DNA from 3 places in the Priestia sp. P5 genome. Region 1 is predicted to be linked to each of the others. Evidence: riboswitches for the same ligand, from Rfam matches in the RefSeq annotation. Region 1 holds a riboswitch; each other region holds the start of a gene.
What was found. Region 1 has a riboswitch for cobalamin ahead of MMB69_RS00085 (ribonucleoside-diphosphate reductase subunit alpha). Riboswitches for the same ligand answer to the same signal wherever they lie in the genome.
Positions count from the first base shown of each region.

Region 2: linked by a shared signal. The riboswitch ahead of metE (5-methyltetrahydropteroyltriglutamate--homocysteine S-methyltransferase) and the one ahead of MMB69_RS00085 (ribonucleoside-diphosphate reductase subunit alpha) in region 1 are both predicted to bind cobalamin.
Region 3: linked by a shared signal. The riboswitch ahead of MMB69_RS11470 ((2Fe-2S) ferredoxin domain-containing protein) and the one ahead of MMB69_RS00085 (ribonucleoside-diphosphate reductase subunit alpha) in region 1 are both predicted to bind cobalamin.

Region 1 is NZ_JAKWFJ010000001.1:16,852-22,111, forward strand. Features, by position in the region: gene MMB69_RS00075 (o-succinylbenzoate--CoA ligase) at 1-109, shown strand, start outside; gene menC (o-succinylbenzoate synthase) at 113-1,216, shown strand; cobalamin riboswitch at 1,495-1,680, shown strand; gene MMB69_RS00085 (ribonucleoside-diphosphate reductase subunit alpha) at 1,814-4,057, shown strand; gene MMB69_RS00090 (ribonucleotide-diphosphate reductase subunit beta) at 4,074-5,117, shown strand; gene MMB69_RS00095 (hypothetical protein) at 5,147-5,260, opposite strand, start outside.
Region 2 is NZ_JAKWFJ010000001.1:1,294,033-1,299,292, forward strand. Features, by position in the region: gene araA (L-arabinose isomerase) at 1-265, shown strand, start outside; gene MMB69_RS06905 (sugar porter family MFS transporter) at 413-1,792, shown strand; gene MMB69_RS06910 (hypothetical protein) at 2,281-2,532, shown strand; SAM riboswitch class I at 2,613-2,723, shown strand; cobalamin riboswitch at 2,803-2,991, shown strand; gene metE (5-methyltetrahydropteroyltriglutamate--homocysteine S-methyltransferase) at 3,141-5,260, shown strand, end outside.
Region 3 is NZ_JAKWFJ010000001.1:2,121,064-2,126,323, forward strand. Features, by position in the region: gene MMB69_RS11455 (cation:dicarboxylate symporter family transporter) at 1-506, shown strand, start outside; gene MMB69_RS11460 (M42 family metallopeptidase) at 614-1,651, shown strand; gene MMB69_RS11465 (hypothetical protein) at 2,004-2,162, shown strand; cobalamin riboswitch at 2,308-2,486, shown strand; cobalamin riboswitch at 2,605-2,784, shown strand; gene MMB69_RS11470 ((2Fe-2S) ferredoxin domain-containing protein) at 2,885-3,265, shown strand; gene cobJ (precorrin-3B C(17)-methyltransferase) at 3,279-4,901, shown strand; gene MMB69_RS11480 (sirohydrochlorin chelatase) at 4,920-5,260, shown strand, end outside.

The sequences.
Region 1 (5,260 bases):
AAAGTACAAACTTCCAAAGTATTTCGTTCGAGTAGAGGAGCTGCCGCGAACGGCTTCTAATAAAATCATACGCCGGAAGCTATCATCGTTCATACAGAAAGGGAGCTAATCGATGATTATAAAAAAAGTACATCTTTATAAAATTGACATGAAGCTTCTTTCTCCTTTTTCAACAAGCTATGGTACAGTGCAGGATCGAGAATTGATTTTGCTTGAAGTAGAAGATGAACAAGGATTTACAGGGTGGGGAGAAGTCGTTGCTTTTTCATCTCCTTGGTATACGGAAGAAACGATTCAGACATGTTTTCATATGTTAGACGATTTTTTAATTCCCTCGCTTCTTCATCATCAGCTTCAAAAACCAGAGGATGTTCAAAAGTTATTCAAACCTCTAAAGCGAAATAACATGGCTAAAGCAGCTTTAGACTGTGCTGTATGGGATTTGTATGCAAAGCGGCAAAACAAGCCGTTATCTGAAGTAATTGGAGGAGTAAGGTCTGCTGTAGAAGCTGGAGTGGTAGTTGGCTTAAATGATATTTCCATAATGAAAGAACAAATAAAAACTTACATGAAAGATGGTTATAAGCGCTTTAAAGTGAAAATTAAGCCGGGTGCTGACTATGGGTTACTAAAACAAATTCGAGATGAATTTCCAAGCATTCCTCTTATGGCTGATGCCAATTCAGCCTATACGTTAAGCGATAGTAATTCGTTGAAGAAACTAGATGAATTGAATTTAATGATGATCGAACAGCCGTTAAGTTCTGATGATATCCTTGATCATCGACTGTTACAAAAGCAAATGAAGACGCCGATTTGCTTAGATGAAAGTATTGTGAGCTATGAAGATGCACGTCATGCAATTGAACAAAGAAGCTGTAAGATTATCAATGTGAAAATCGGTCGAGTTGGCGGAATGTCCGTAGCAAAGCAAATTCATGATTTATGCGCCCAGCATGGTGTAAGACTTTGGGTTGGAGGAATGTTAGAAGCCGGGATTTCACGAGCTCATAACATTGCCCTTGCCACACTGCCTTCTTTCACGATACCAGGTGACATTTCTGCGTCGTCTCGCTATTGGGAAAAAGATATTATTAAGCCCGAAGTAGAGGTGGAAGCCGGAGTAATAAAGGTGAAGGAAAAACCGGGGATAGGATACGATATTGATAAAAATTTTATCAAAACAATCACAGCATTTGAAAAAGAATACAAATAATTAAAAACCGTTTTTTATGAAAAACGGTTTTTTTATTGAGGTTGTCAATGTTTAGTAGAAAAATAGGACAAATTTTTTAAAAAGAGCACATTGTTCCATCAAGCGTGTCAAAACATGTTATGATGGAATAGTTTGATGAAAAAAGTCGAAGGATTTTATCGTAAAAAACAAAATTATTTTTGAAAATAGGTTGCTAGTTTTCTAAGTTGTCCTATATAATGTGTTTATAACATAACACAATATGTTGTTTGTTAAACAATAATAAAATACTATATTTTGTGTTTTCCAGTGAAAAAGGTGTCTGATAAAAAGACTTAAAAGGGAATTTGGTGAAAATCCAAAGCTGTCCCCGCAACTGTGAATGCTGATGAAATAAGGAGATCCACTGTGAGTAAACATCATGGGAAGGCCTTAAAGTAAAAAGAAGCATAAGTCAGGAGACCTGCCTTTTTTATGTCGTTTTATCTTCTTCGGGAGGTGAGAGGGTAGAGCGAGGATTGAGAAAAGACTTAGTGTCTTCTTCTATCTTCGTTCTATTCGCTCACCGAGGTACGGTGAGCGATTTTTTATTTTGAAGTGAAGAGAGGAGCCATATTTATGGTGAATACATTAAAGCCTACAATTCTACATGAATTAACTGCATATATTGAACGTTTAAAAAAAGAATTTACGCAGCTTGATTTTTCTTTGTATGAGGAAAAGGTTATTCAAACTGTTACAGTAAAGGAAAATATGACGGACGAAAAGGTTGCAAACGTCCTAATTTTAGCAGCCTTAGAGCGTATTTCAATGGAAGAACCAGATTGGACGTACGTAGCGGCAGACGTATACTTAAACGAACTATATCGAAAAGCAGCGGACAACCGAGGTTATGATAAAAAAGAGAAGTACGGTTCATTTTATCAGCTTATTCAAGAACTAACAAAAATCGGCATTTATAATAAACAACTATTAAAAACATATACAGAAGAAGAAATTAATGAAATTGCTTCAGTCATTATTCCTGAACGCGATCGTTTATTTACATACATTGGATTGTTGACATTAGCAGATCGCTATTTAGCGACATCACATGATAAGCGCGTATACGAATTACCGCAAGAACGTTTTCTTATCATTGCTATGACGCTGATGTCTCAAGAAAAGAAAGAAAATCGAACAGCATTAGTAAAAGAAGCGTACTGGGCGCTTTCTAGTCTATATATGACAGTTGCCACACCAACGCTTTCAAACGCAGGAAAGAGCTACGGACAGCTATCTAGCTGCTTTATTGATACGATTGATGACAGCTTACGCGGTATTTATGATAGCAATACAGATTTGGCCACGCTTAGTAAAAATGGAGGCGGAATTGGTGTCTACCTCGGTCATATTAGAAGCCGAGGAAGTGATATAAAAGGTTTTAAAGGCGTATCATCAGGAACAATTCCATGGATGAAACAACTAAATAATACGGCTGTAAGTGTCGATCAGCTAGGTCAACGACAAGGAGCTATTGCCGTATATTTAGACGTATGGCATAAAGACATCTTTTCATTCTTAGACGCGCGTTTGAACAATGGTGACGAACGCCAGCGCACGCATGATTTATTCACTGGCGTATGTTTGCCAGATTTGTTTATGGAAAAAGTAGAAGCACGTGAAGACTGGCACTTATTCGATCCTCACGAAGTTCGTACGCTGATGGGCTATTCGTTAGAAGATTTTTACGATGAAGAAGAAGGCAGCGGTTCGTTCCGCACTCGTTACGCTGAGTGTGTAAATAATGAACAGCTTTCAAGAGAAACAGTACCTGCTATTGAAATCTTCAAGCGCATTATGCTTTCGCAGCTTGAAACGGGAACGCCTTATATGTTCTATCGTGATACGGTTAACCGAGCTAATCAAAACCGCCACGATGGCATGATCTACTGCAGCAACTTATGTACAGAAATTACGCAAAACCAAAGCACAACGGTCGTAACAGAGGAAATTACGGAAGACGGAAAAATTATTATTACAAAGAATCCGGGCGATTTTGTTGTATGTAATCTTTCATCTATCAACTTAGCGAGAGCCGTAACTGAAGATGTGCTTGAACGTTTAATTCCAATTCAAGTACGCATGCTTGATAACGTTATTGAGTTAAATGATTTGCCCGTACTTCAAGCAAAACTAACAAACCAAAAGTACCGCGCAGTAGGGCTTGGTACATTTGGTTGGAACCATTTGCTTGCCTTAAAGAAAATAGCATGGGAAACAGATGAAGCGGTAGCATACTGCGATGAATTGTATGAGCAAATTGCTTACTTAACCGTACAGGCAAGCATGAACTTAGCTAAAGAAAAAGGCGCATATCCATTATTTAAAGGCTCAGATTTTGAGTCAGGCGCTTATTTTGAAACACGTAAATACACAAGCGAAGCGTGGAGTGAACTGCGTAACGAAGTTCAAAGTAATGGGATAAGAAATGGATACTTAATGGCTGTAGCACCTAATTCATCAACATCTATTATCGCGGGTTCTACTGCAAGTATTGATCCGATTTTTCGTAAGTTTTATTCAGAGGAAAAGAAAAACTATAAAATCCCAGTGACGGCACCAGATTTATCGCCAGCAACAAACTGGTATTATAAGTCCGTTTATTTAATTGATCAGCATTGGAGCATTAAGCAAAACGCCAAGCGACAGCGCCATATTGATCAATCCATTTCATTCAACTTATATGTGCAAAATGATATCCGAGCAAAAGAGCTGCTGGATCTTCATATGACGGCATGGAAAGAAAAGTTAAAAACGACCTACTACGTACGTTCAACATCAAGTGAAGTCATTGAAGAATGTGAAAGCTGTCATAGTTAAAAGGAGTGAATAATTGATGACAAGCATGTTAAAACGAGAATTAATGAACGAAACAGCTCCGAACCGTTCGACAGGAATCATTAACGGCAAGAGCTCAAATATTCTAAACTGGGATGACGTCCGATTTTCATGGGCGTTCCCTAAATACAAACGTATGCTAGCTAACTTCTGGACGCCGTTTGAAATTAATATGGGTCAAGATATTAAGCAGTTCCCTCAGTTAACGGCTGACGAACAAGAGAGCTTTTTAAAAATTATTGGCCTGCTGGCGCTACTGGACAGTATTCAATCAGATTATGCTAGCAAAGTAGCTGATTATGTAACCGATTCTTCGATTAATGCTCTAATGATTATTTTAGCGCAGCAAGAAGTGGTTCATAATCATTCGTATTCATATGTTTTATCAAGTCTTGTACCAAAAGGAAAACAAGATGAAGTATTTGAATACTGGCGCACAGACGAAAAGCTTCGCGCTAGAAATGACTTTATTACAAACGGATATAAAGCATTTAGCGAAGAAGCAACGGTTGAAAACTTTTTGAAGTCTATGGTATATGATGTTATTTTAGAAGGCCTTTTCTTCTATAGCGGATTTGCGTTTTTCTATAATCTTGCGAGAAATCAAAAGATGGTGGCGACATCTACTATGATTAACTATATCAATCGTGATGAACAGCTTCACGTTGGGTTATTCGAAAAGATTTTCAAGGAAGTACTAAATGAAAATCCAGCTTATCGTACGGAGGAGCTAGAAACGTTTGTAGTTGAAACGTTCCAAGAGGCAGCTCGTCTTGAAATTGAATGGGCGGAATCTGTTATTGGAGAAAAATTCGACGGCATTACGATGAAAGAACTGCAGCAGTACATTGAATATATGGCGAATAAACGCTGTAATCAGTTAGGGTTCGGTCGAGCTGCTTTCCCAGAAGCACCGATTGAAAATCCCCTTCGTTGGATTATTGCTTACCAAGAGGTAGATTTAGGGAAAACGGATTTCTTTGAACAGAAATCACGACAATATACAAAAGCATCAGATGCGAATGGATTTGATGACCTATAAACACAAAAGCTGACTAATTTTCTTATTGATTAGTCAGCTTTTTTTAAGTGAATAAGTCCAAGTTCTAACGCACGTGTAGTAATTAAGTCATCAATTTCTTCTGGAATGTTTTCAAGTGTTCCCCATTTGTATGTCCATAAATG
Region 2 (5,260 bases), 1.3 Mb from region 1:
AGGCGTAGTCGTTTCCATGGCTGACTTCGGTACGCATTACAAGCTGTTAATTAACGAAGTATCGGCATTTGAGCCGGAAGTTCCAGCTCCAAATCTTCCGGTAGCGCGCGTGCTTTGGAACATTAAGCCGAACTTCCAAGACGGCGTTAAAGCGTGGATTGAAAACGGAGGAGGCCATCATACGGTTCTTTCATTAAATTTGACGACGGATCAAATCGTCAGCTATGCAAAGCTTGTTGATCTAGAGTACGTCATTATTAAGTAAGCATTCACATTTCCGAGGGAGCGCTGCTTCCTTGGAAGTGAAAATATAGCGTTAGTAAAAGAACGCCGTTTTTAAGAATAAATGAAAGCGTTTTAAATTTGTGTGGTAGGGAGCAAAACTAAGACAATACAAAGGGGATCTATAATCATGAGTAAAGTATCAAGTAAGTTTATCTTCTTCTTCGGCTCATTTGCCGGTATTTTATTCGGTTATGATATTGGAATTATTGCTGGTGCAGAAGGTCATATCCGTGAAGCGTTTCATTTAAGTCCGCTCTGGCTGGGAATTGTGGTTTCGTCGCTAATGGGAGGAGCCATTATCGGTTCCATTTTAAGCGGATTATTAGGCGATAAGTTTGGACGAAGAAAGTTAATTTTAATTTCGTCTATCATCTTTCTTTTAGGCTCCATCGGTTCCGCGATTGCACCAGAGGAAATTACGTTAACGATTGCGCGCGTCTTTTTAGGTACAGCAGTAGGAACGGCTTCTTCGTTAGTTCCTGCCTATATGTCAGAAATCGCACCTGCACATATTCGCGGAAAGCTTTCAGGTTTAAATCAGCTAATGATTGTAATTGGATTATTATTAAGCTATATCGTAGCCTTTATTTTTGAGCCGGTTCCAAACAGCTGGCGACTTATGCTTGGCAGTGCCGGTATTTTTGCGATCGTTTTATGCATCGGAATGATCAAGCTTCCGGAGTCACCTCGCTACTTAATTAAAAACGGAATGGCAGATAAAGCGCGTGAAGTACTGCGCACGCTTCGTTCCTCAGCAGCTGAAGTCGAAGCTGAAGTATCTGAAATTGAAAGCGTAGCTGTGCATGAACAATCAGGCATTAAACAGCTGTTTCAGAAAAAGTTTCGTCTAGCTTTAATTATCGGTGTCGGAATGGCAACTTTTCAGCAGATTCAAGGCTCAAACTCAATTGTTTATTATGCAACAAGCATTGCCCGTCAAGTTGGTTTAGCGCCACAGGTAGCTGCTGGTTTTACGGTCATTGTTGGGGTAATCTTTGTCGTGACAACACTTATTTTTCTGCAGTTTGTTGATAAATTCAACCGCCGTACCATTCTTACAATTGGCGGAGCGGGAATGGCTCTTTCCTTTTTCACACCGGCTATTCTTGGAGCAGTAGGCGTTAATGAATCCGTCGTGAACTGGGTTACGTTAATTGCACTTTGCTGCTTTATCCTGTGCTATGCGTTTTCTTGGGCGCCGCTTACGTGGATCATTGTAGGAGAAATTTTCCCGCTTTCTGTACGCGGAATCGGTGCTGGGATTTCATCTGCTTTTAACTGGACAGGATCGCTTGCAGTAGGGCTTGTATTCCCAATTTTAGCTGATCAGTTTAGTTTGGGCGTTATCTTTTCAACGTTCGGGATCATTTGTATTCTCGGATTATTCTTCATACGTTTTGTAGTTGTTGAAACAAAAGGACGCAGCCTAGAGCAAATTGAAACGGACATGGCAGCTCGTTCTGAAAGAAATTCTTTAAGTCCGGTTGAGCGTAATAAATATGTTTGATTGTCGTAAATGTTTTAATTGTAAGGTGCTGAGATAAAAGTATTTTAGCTGAAGTGAAAAACGAACCACTAATCAAAGTGTTTGATTAGTGGTTCGTTTTTTTATGGTGAACGCAGGTTTCAGCTGTTTCATTTCTTCTAGCAGTTGATTGGAGAGCAAGGCGAAGCCTTGCACGGAAATCAACTGCGGGGCAACAAGCGATTCAGCTCATGTATCCCATTTGCCTTTAGATTAGATTCATTTCGTTATGTCTCAACCTCTTTTGGGAAACCGTACGAAACCTTGTAGCAGAAGGCTCAGTCAAACGTTATAATAGATAATGAATGATGATATATTCTCTATATTTGTCATATATTTGTATTACATATGTAATTGAAGAAAAACATTCACTTGATATACTGTTTAATGACTTAACTTTATCTCAAAATTTACAGTGAAATGCCTGTTTATAGAGGCTTAGAACATACACAGCAAATGGAGGAGCTACAATGGCAAACGAAAAGATGCAAGAAGGACTTGATCGTTTTATTAAGGAAGATTTAAATGACCTTTTAGGTAGACTGTTCCCTTTAATGGATCGTGAGTGTGCTGAGGAAAAGAGAAAGCTTATCGAAACAGCGGTAGAGTACATTTATTCGTCAGGATATCACCAAGGAGCAAAAGACTTGATCGAAACACATCGAAAAGATGATTACAAATTGTTAAGGCAAAAATTAGCGTCAACGCCTCCTAAAAACTAATTTTTTTGAAATTTCTTTTGACAACATAAATGTAAGGTGTTAAGATGACTCTACATTCAAAATATTATAAATAATTAAAACTCTTATTGAGAGAGGCGGAGGGACTGGCCCTGTGAAGCCCGGCAACCATTTAACAGTCTTGTTGAAAAGGTGCTACATCCTGCAAAGCGTACAGCTTTGAAAAATAAGAGAGGATTTCATAGATACTATGCCTCTCTATTCATGATAGAGAGGCTTTTTATTTTATGTGAATATGTTTTGAATGAACAATTTTATAAAAATGCATCAGGTGCTGTGTAACGAATGTACGCAGCTTAAAAGGGAAGACCGGTGAAAAGCCGGCGCGGTCCCGCCACTGTAATGGGGAGCAACTTATTAACCACTGTTTCATGTTGAAATGGGAAGGGATAGGAAGCGATGAACCTAAGTCAGGAGACCTGCCTGTTGTATGCACTTAAGCTCTACGGGATATAGAGAGGAGTGAGGAATACGTGTTGAGAAAAACAGGCTATCTCAACTTTAGTTAAGTATGCGTATCATCTCTCTTTTCATTTCGAAAAGAGAGATTTTTTAGTTTACCGATAAAAAATATACAGGGAGTGGAAAAAATGAGCAGTGTAAAAAGTTCAAACTTAGGTTATCCAAGAATTGGTGAAAAACGAGAATGGAAAAAAGCGCTTGAGCAGTTTTGGGCAGGAAAACTAGAGAAAGATATCTTTTTGCAGGAAATTGAGTCTCTTCGTCTGGGGCATCTGAAAAAACAGCGTGATGCAGGAATTGAATTGATTCCAGTCGGCGATTTTAGCTTATACGATCACGTGTTAGATACAGCCGCTATGTTTGGTCTAGTGCCAAAGCGCTTTGATTATGACGGAGGGCCGGTATCGATTGAAACGTATTTTGACATCGCCCGAGGAACAAAAGGTGCGGTAGCCTCTACGATGATAAAATGGTTTAACACAAATTATCACTATATCGTACCGGAGCTTGAGGAATGTACGCCGTCACTTGTAGAAAATCGCCCGCTTCAATTTTACAAAGAAGCAAAACAGAAGCTGAATATTGAAGGCAAGCCCGTGATCTTAGGTCCAGTAACATTTGTGAAGCTGTCAAAAGGATATAAAAAAAGCGAGTTTAAAGAAGTAGTTAAACAATTTGTTCCGCTTTATGCAACTATCTTAGCGGAGCTGCAGGCAGAAGGAGTAGAGTGGGTGCAGATAGATGAGCCAATTTTAGCTACAACGCTATCAAAAGAAGACCTGGCGCTGTACAAAGAAGTCTATCAAACTTTGAAAAAAGCGGCACCGAATGTAAAAGTCATTTTGCAAACGTATTTTGACAGCGTTGATCACTATAAAGAAGTTGTGTCTCTTCCTGTTGAAGGAATCGGCTTAGATTTTGTACATGACCGAGGAGAAAATCTCACTGCGCTTAATAAATATGGTTTTCCAACGGATAAAGTGCTGGCAGCGGGAGTGATTGACGGACGAAACATTTGGCGTGAAAATTTGGACGAACAGCTTTTAACGATCAGTGAAATTGAAGAAGCCGTATCAAAAGATCGTTTGATTCTGCAGCCTTCATCAAGTCTACTACATGTTCCCGTTACGGTGAAAAATGAAGAAACCATTGAGCCAGTGTTAAAAAATGCGCTGTCTTTTGCAGATGAAAAGCTAAAGGAAATCACGCTTTTAACAAAAGCGGTGCGGCAAGGAAAAGAAGCAATAGAAGAAGAAATAAGCGTAAGCAAACAGGCAATTCAAGCATTAAATGGATCATCTTTTCGAAATCATCAAGACGTGCAAAAAGAGCTGAAGCAGCTGCACAGCTATAAAGCAGAGCGACAAGCGCGGTTTGACGTACGTCAACGCGTTCAGCAAGAAGCGTTTCAACTGCCGCTTCTTCCCACGACAACGATTGGAAGCTTCCCGCAAACAAAAGAAGTGCGAAAAGAGCGTTTAAAGTGGCGTAAAGGCGAGTTAAGCGATGAAGCATATGAAGCGTACATTAACGAGGAAATAAAAAAATGGATTGAAATTCAAGAAAACATCGGCTTAGATGTCCTTGTGCACGGAGAGTTTGAGCGTACGGACATGGTTGAGTACTTCGGTGAAAAATTAGGAGGCTTTCAGTTTACGAAGTTTGGCTGGGTGCAATCTTACGGTTCTCGCTGCGTGAAGCCGCCGCTTATTTACGGAGATGTATCGTATGAGCAGGCGATGACGATCAAAGAAACGGTCTACGCACAGTCTCTAACAAATAAGCCGGTTAAAGGAATGCTGACGGGTCCGATTACGATTTTAAATTGGTCGTTTGTGCGTGATGATATCCCGCGCTATGACGTCGCAAATCAAATTGCGCTTGCTCTTAGAAAAGAAGTAGAAGCACTTGAAAGTCAGAGCATTTCAATGATTCAAGTAGATGAACCGGCACTGCGTGAAGGACTGCCGTTAAAACGAGAAAACTGGAACAGCTACTTAAACGCTGCGGTGTATGCATTTAAACTAGCCACGGTATCGGTGCAAAACGAGACGCAAATTCACACGCATATGTGCTATTCAGAATTCGAAGAGATTATTGATGCCATCAAAGCGCTTGATGCCGACGTGATTTCCATTGAAACGTCTAAAAGCCACGGTGAATTAATTTATGCGTTTGAAAAACATACGTACAATCAAGGAATCGGACTTGGCGTGTATGATATCCACAGCCCGCGCGTACCGAAGCT
Region 3 (5,260 bases), 2.1 Mb from region 1:
TGTTAAAAGACGAGCTGCTTCTTGCTTTTACAACGGCAAGTTCAGAAGCCGTTTTACCATCTCTTATCAAAAAGATGGAAGACTTCGGTTGTTCTAAATCGGTTACATCGTTTGTTATTCCAACAGGCTACACGTTTAACTTAGACGGTTCAACCATTTATCAGGCGCTGGCATCGCTGTTTATTGCTCAAATGTACGGCATCGACCTTTCCATTATGGATCAAATTCAGCTCCTTCTTGTGCTAATGTTAACCTCAAAAGGAATGGCTGGTGTACCAGGGGCATCGTTTGTAGTTGTACTTGCTACGCTTGAATCTATGGGCTTCCCTCTTGAAGGCATGGCATTTATTGCAGGAATTGACCGCATTCTTGATATGATGCGTACCACAGTTAACGTAGTAGGAAATGCTCTAGCTGCAATTGTAATGTCCAAGTCTGAAGGCGAGTTTGATAAGCAAAAATCATTAAATTATACAAATAAATTAAAGAAATCAAACATAGCTTAAAACAAAAAAGCCGGGCAGCTGCCCGGCTTTTTTGTTTGGAGCTGCGTGTTATCTTTTTTGAAACATATGGTAAAATAAAAGAAATGAGAGACAAAGGAAGTGTCATAATGACGGAAACTGTTCAGTTAATTAAAAAGCTTGTTTCGATTCCCAGTCCTTCTGGAAATACAGAAAAGGTGATTTCATTTGTCGAAGACTATGTAAAAGAGCTAAATATTCAAACGTATCGCAATCGAAAAGGAGGCTTAGTCGCTACTATTCCCGGTAAAGATACAGATCATCACCGCATGCTGACGGCTCATGTCGATACATTAGGTGCTATGGTAAAAGAAATCAAACCTAGTGGACGTCTGAAAATCGACCTGATTGGAGGGTTTCGCTACAATTCTATTGAAGGAGAATATTGTGAAATTGAAACTTCATCAGGAGAAGTATTTACAGGAACCATCCTTATGCATCAAACTTCTGTTCATGTGTATAAAGATGCAGGGGAAGCTGAGCGAAATCAAGAAAATATAGAAATTCGATTGGATGAAAAAGTACATAGCGCAGAAGATATTCGCAGCCTTGGAATTGAAGTCGGCGACTTTGTTTCGTTTGATCCCCGTGTAGAAATAACCAAAAGCGGTTTTATTAAATCTCGTCATCTCGATGATAAAGCAAGCGTAGCTTTATTGCTTCAGCTCATGAAAACAATTCAAGAAGAACAGATCGAACTGCCATACACTACGCATTTTCTCATTTCAAATAATGAAGAAATTGGATACGGAGGGAATTCAAACATTACGCCTCAAACGGTAGAATACTTAGCGGTTGATATGGGTGCTATGGGAGATGGACAATCTACTGATGAATACACCGTGTCTATTTGTGTAAAAGATTCAAGCGGACCGTATCATTACGGTTTGAGAAAGCATTTGGTGGAGCTAGCTAAGCAGCATGATATTCAGTATAAATTAGATATTTATCCGTTTTACGGATCAGATGCTTCCGCTGCTATTCGTGCGGGGCATGACATCGTACACGGCTTAATTGGTCCAGGAATTGATTCTTCTCATGCGTTTGAGAGAACGCATCAAGATTCATTGAACCATACGTATAAGCTTCTTCACCACTATGTGCAGTCAAACATGGTTCTGCTTTAAGAAAGGAATATTTAATTAGTGTATTTTTTATGCAGAACAAAGAGCGGGACGGGACTGTGATGTCTGTACTTTCCTTTCCTAAAAAAGAAGCCGACTGTCCGGCTTCTTTTTTTAATAAATACTATATATTTTTTTACTGGTGAAGCAACAGTTGGTAAAAAAGCACCTTTTTTAAAGAGGTATAATACTACTTCAACCTTTTGTACATTTTGTTCATTTACAGAAGTTAAAATGTTTTTAAATTTTTAAAAGTTTCTTGTGACAAGTTTTGTAGAATGGGTTTTCAAAAGGAAATGCTTTCGTCATAATGTGGATATAGCGATCACTACAATAATCGGAGGCGAATCTTTTCATGTGGGTACTGACGGTGTATGCTGGAAAAGAAATGAAAATGTTTGAATTTGAAACTGAAACGCAGGCGAGAGAAGCTTTTGCAAAAACAAATGGCTGTAAAGTTCTTTCAGAAGTCGTGTATTATAATGATCCTCATTTAACATTAGTAGCTATATAATGAAAAACAAGAGCTGACTTTATGCTCTTGTTTTTTTATAGCTTCTTGTATCTTACGAAAAGAATAGAGTTGAAATAAAAAAAAATGTACGCTATGATATGGTAGTTACTTCTATTATTCTGATAGTTTAAAAGGTTCATATATATCAAACAGCAACAGTAAAGATGCCAAGAAGGCTTAATAGGGAAACTGGTGTAAGACCAGTACTGTCCCCGCAACTGTAAGTGTGGACGAACGAGTATAACCACTGTGAAAAAATCACGGGAAGGTTCTCAAGTAGAATGATACACAAGTCAGGAGACCTGTCTTTATTGTGAAGTTTCTATTTCTCCGGGGAGCGGGAAGGGAAACGTTGGCTTAAAGTGGCATTCGTGTACACTCTTATTCTGACGTTTTACCCGCTCGCATATTAGCGAAGCGGGTTTTTCTCATATCCTAAAACTACATATCGTGCAAAAAAGGTGCGCAATGACCACATTGCGTTAAATGGGAAGTCTGGTGTGAAGCCAGCGCGGTACCCGCCACTGTGAAGAGGAGCTGATTGCATATGCCACTGTATTCGGGAAGGCGCAATCAAGTAATGAATCGAAGTCAGGAAACCAGCCTTTTTCTAATGCGAAGCTTACCCTACGGGATATAGGTGGAAGTGCAAAAACTTAGTTTGAATTTTCTGCGCCTCTATCATTGATAGAGGCGTTTTTTTAGTAAAGGAGAGAATGAGTGTGACGACTTGGAACTTGAATGCAACAAAGCATCACGTATTGATTTGTAATGGAAGCAGCTGTATGAGAAAAGGTGGAGAAGAAGCCACGCAGGCTATTCGAAATAAAGTGACCGAACTGAATCTAGATGAAGCGGTTCATACAACCCGCACGCGCTGTAACGGAAGATGCAAAGATGCTCCTGTAGCTATCGTGTACCCTTCAGGAGATTGGTACAAGCAGGTCACTGAAAACGTAGCTCATCGAATTGTTGAAGAGCATTTAGCAGGGGGCTGCAGTATAAAGGAATCGCTTATTTATGAATATGATCAAAATGGTTTCGTTTCTCCAGAAAACAGTGACTCCATAGAAGGAATTGACAAAGTAAAAAGTAACGCATAAAGGAGGAGCTAGCATGAAAGGTAAACTACTAGTTATTGGATTCGGTCCAGGAAGCTTTGAGCATATCACACAGCGAGCAAGAGAAGCCATTCAAGAAAGTGATATGATCATTGGTTATAAAACCTATGTGGAATTAATTCAAGGACTGTTAACGAATCAACAAATTATTAGTACAGGAATGACCGAAGAAGTAAGCCGTGCACAAGAAGCTGTAAAGCAAGCTGAAGCGGGCAAAACCGTAGCTGTCATTTCAAGCGGAGATGCAGGAGTATATGGAATGGCAGGCCTTGTGTATGAAGTGTTGATTGAAAAAAGCTGGAAAAAAGAAACGGGCGTAGAGATGGAAGTAATTCCTGGCATTTCGGCTATTAATTCATGCGCATCTCTCCTTGGAGCGCCCGTGATGCATGATGCTTGTACGATTAGTTTAAGTGACCACCTTACGCCTTGGGAGCTAATCGAAAAAAGAATTGAAGCAGCTGCACAAGCAGATTTCGTAGTGGCTTTTTACAACCCAAAAAGCGGAAGACGAACAAGACAAATTGTTGAAGCGCAAAGGATTCTATTAAAGTACCGTTCTCCTGATACGCCTGTTGGTCTTGTGAAAAGCGCTTATCGTGACCGTGAAGAAGTCGTAATGACCAACTTAAAAGATATGTTAAACCATGAAATTGGCATGCTGACTACCGTTGTTGTTGGGAATTCATCTACGTTCTTTTATGACGATTTGATGATTACACCGCGAGGGTATCAGCGGAAATATACCCTCAATCAAACGGAACAGCCGCTAAGACCGCATCAGCGACTTCGAAAAGAAGCAGAACCATGGGCTCTTGATCAAGAGGAGACTGTACAGCAAACGGCTTCAGCTATTGAAGCTGTTCAGAATAAAAAAGAAGAAAAAACAGCTTCACGAGCTCTTGCAGAAGAAGCGCTTCAAGCAATTTTAGGTGAAACTACTTCTCCGGTCGTACATCAGCCAATAGAGTCTATTTTTGAAGTGGCGGTTAGTCCAGGGCTTGCGAATAAGAAGTTTACGCCCGTTCAAATGACAACACTAGCAGAAGTTGTTGGTGAAAAAGGTACGATGGAGTATACGCCTGATCATCAAATTAAATTGCAAATTCCAACGGCTCATCCAGATGTGATCATTGAAAAACTTCAAGCAGCTTCCTTTTTATTATCTCCGGTCGGAGACGTGTTTACAATTAAAGCGTGTGATTTTTGTGATGGAGAAAAAAGCGACGCCATCCCACATACGGAAGAATTACAAAAGCGCCTCGGTGGAATGGACATGCCAAAAGAGCTGAAGCTTGGTATTAATGGATGCGGTATGGCCTGTTACGGTGCTGTTCAAGAAGATATCGGCATTGTCTATAGAAAAGGTGCGTTTGACTTATTTTTAGGAGCTAAAACGGTTGGGCGCAACGCGCATTCAGGTCAAATTGTGGCGGAAGGCATAGCGCCTGATGACATTGTTGAAATAGTTGATAACATTGTCCGTGAATATAAAGAAAAAGGTCATCCTAATGAGCGGTTTCACAAATTCTTTAAGCGTGTGAAGAACGTTTATGGATTCGATTATCAGGATATAACACCAAAAATAAAAGTAGAACCAGCTCCTTGTGGAGATTAAGAAATGGGAGGGCATTATATGAAATCAGTTTTATTTGTCGGTCATGGAAGCAGAGATTCTGAAGGGAACGATCAAATTCGCGAGTTTATCTCTACTATGAAGCATGATTGGGACGCATCTATTTTAGTAGAAACGTGTTTTCTAGAATTTGAACGTCCGAATGTAAGTCAAGGAATTGACACGTGTGTGGCAAAAGGAGCACAAGATGTAGTTGTGATTCCAATTATGCTCTTGCCTGCTGGCCACTCTAAAATACATATTCCGGCAGCTATAGATGAAGCTAAGGAAAAATATCCACACGTAAACTTCGTATACGGACGTCCCATTGGCGTTCATGAAGAAGCTCTTGAAATTTTAAA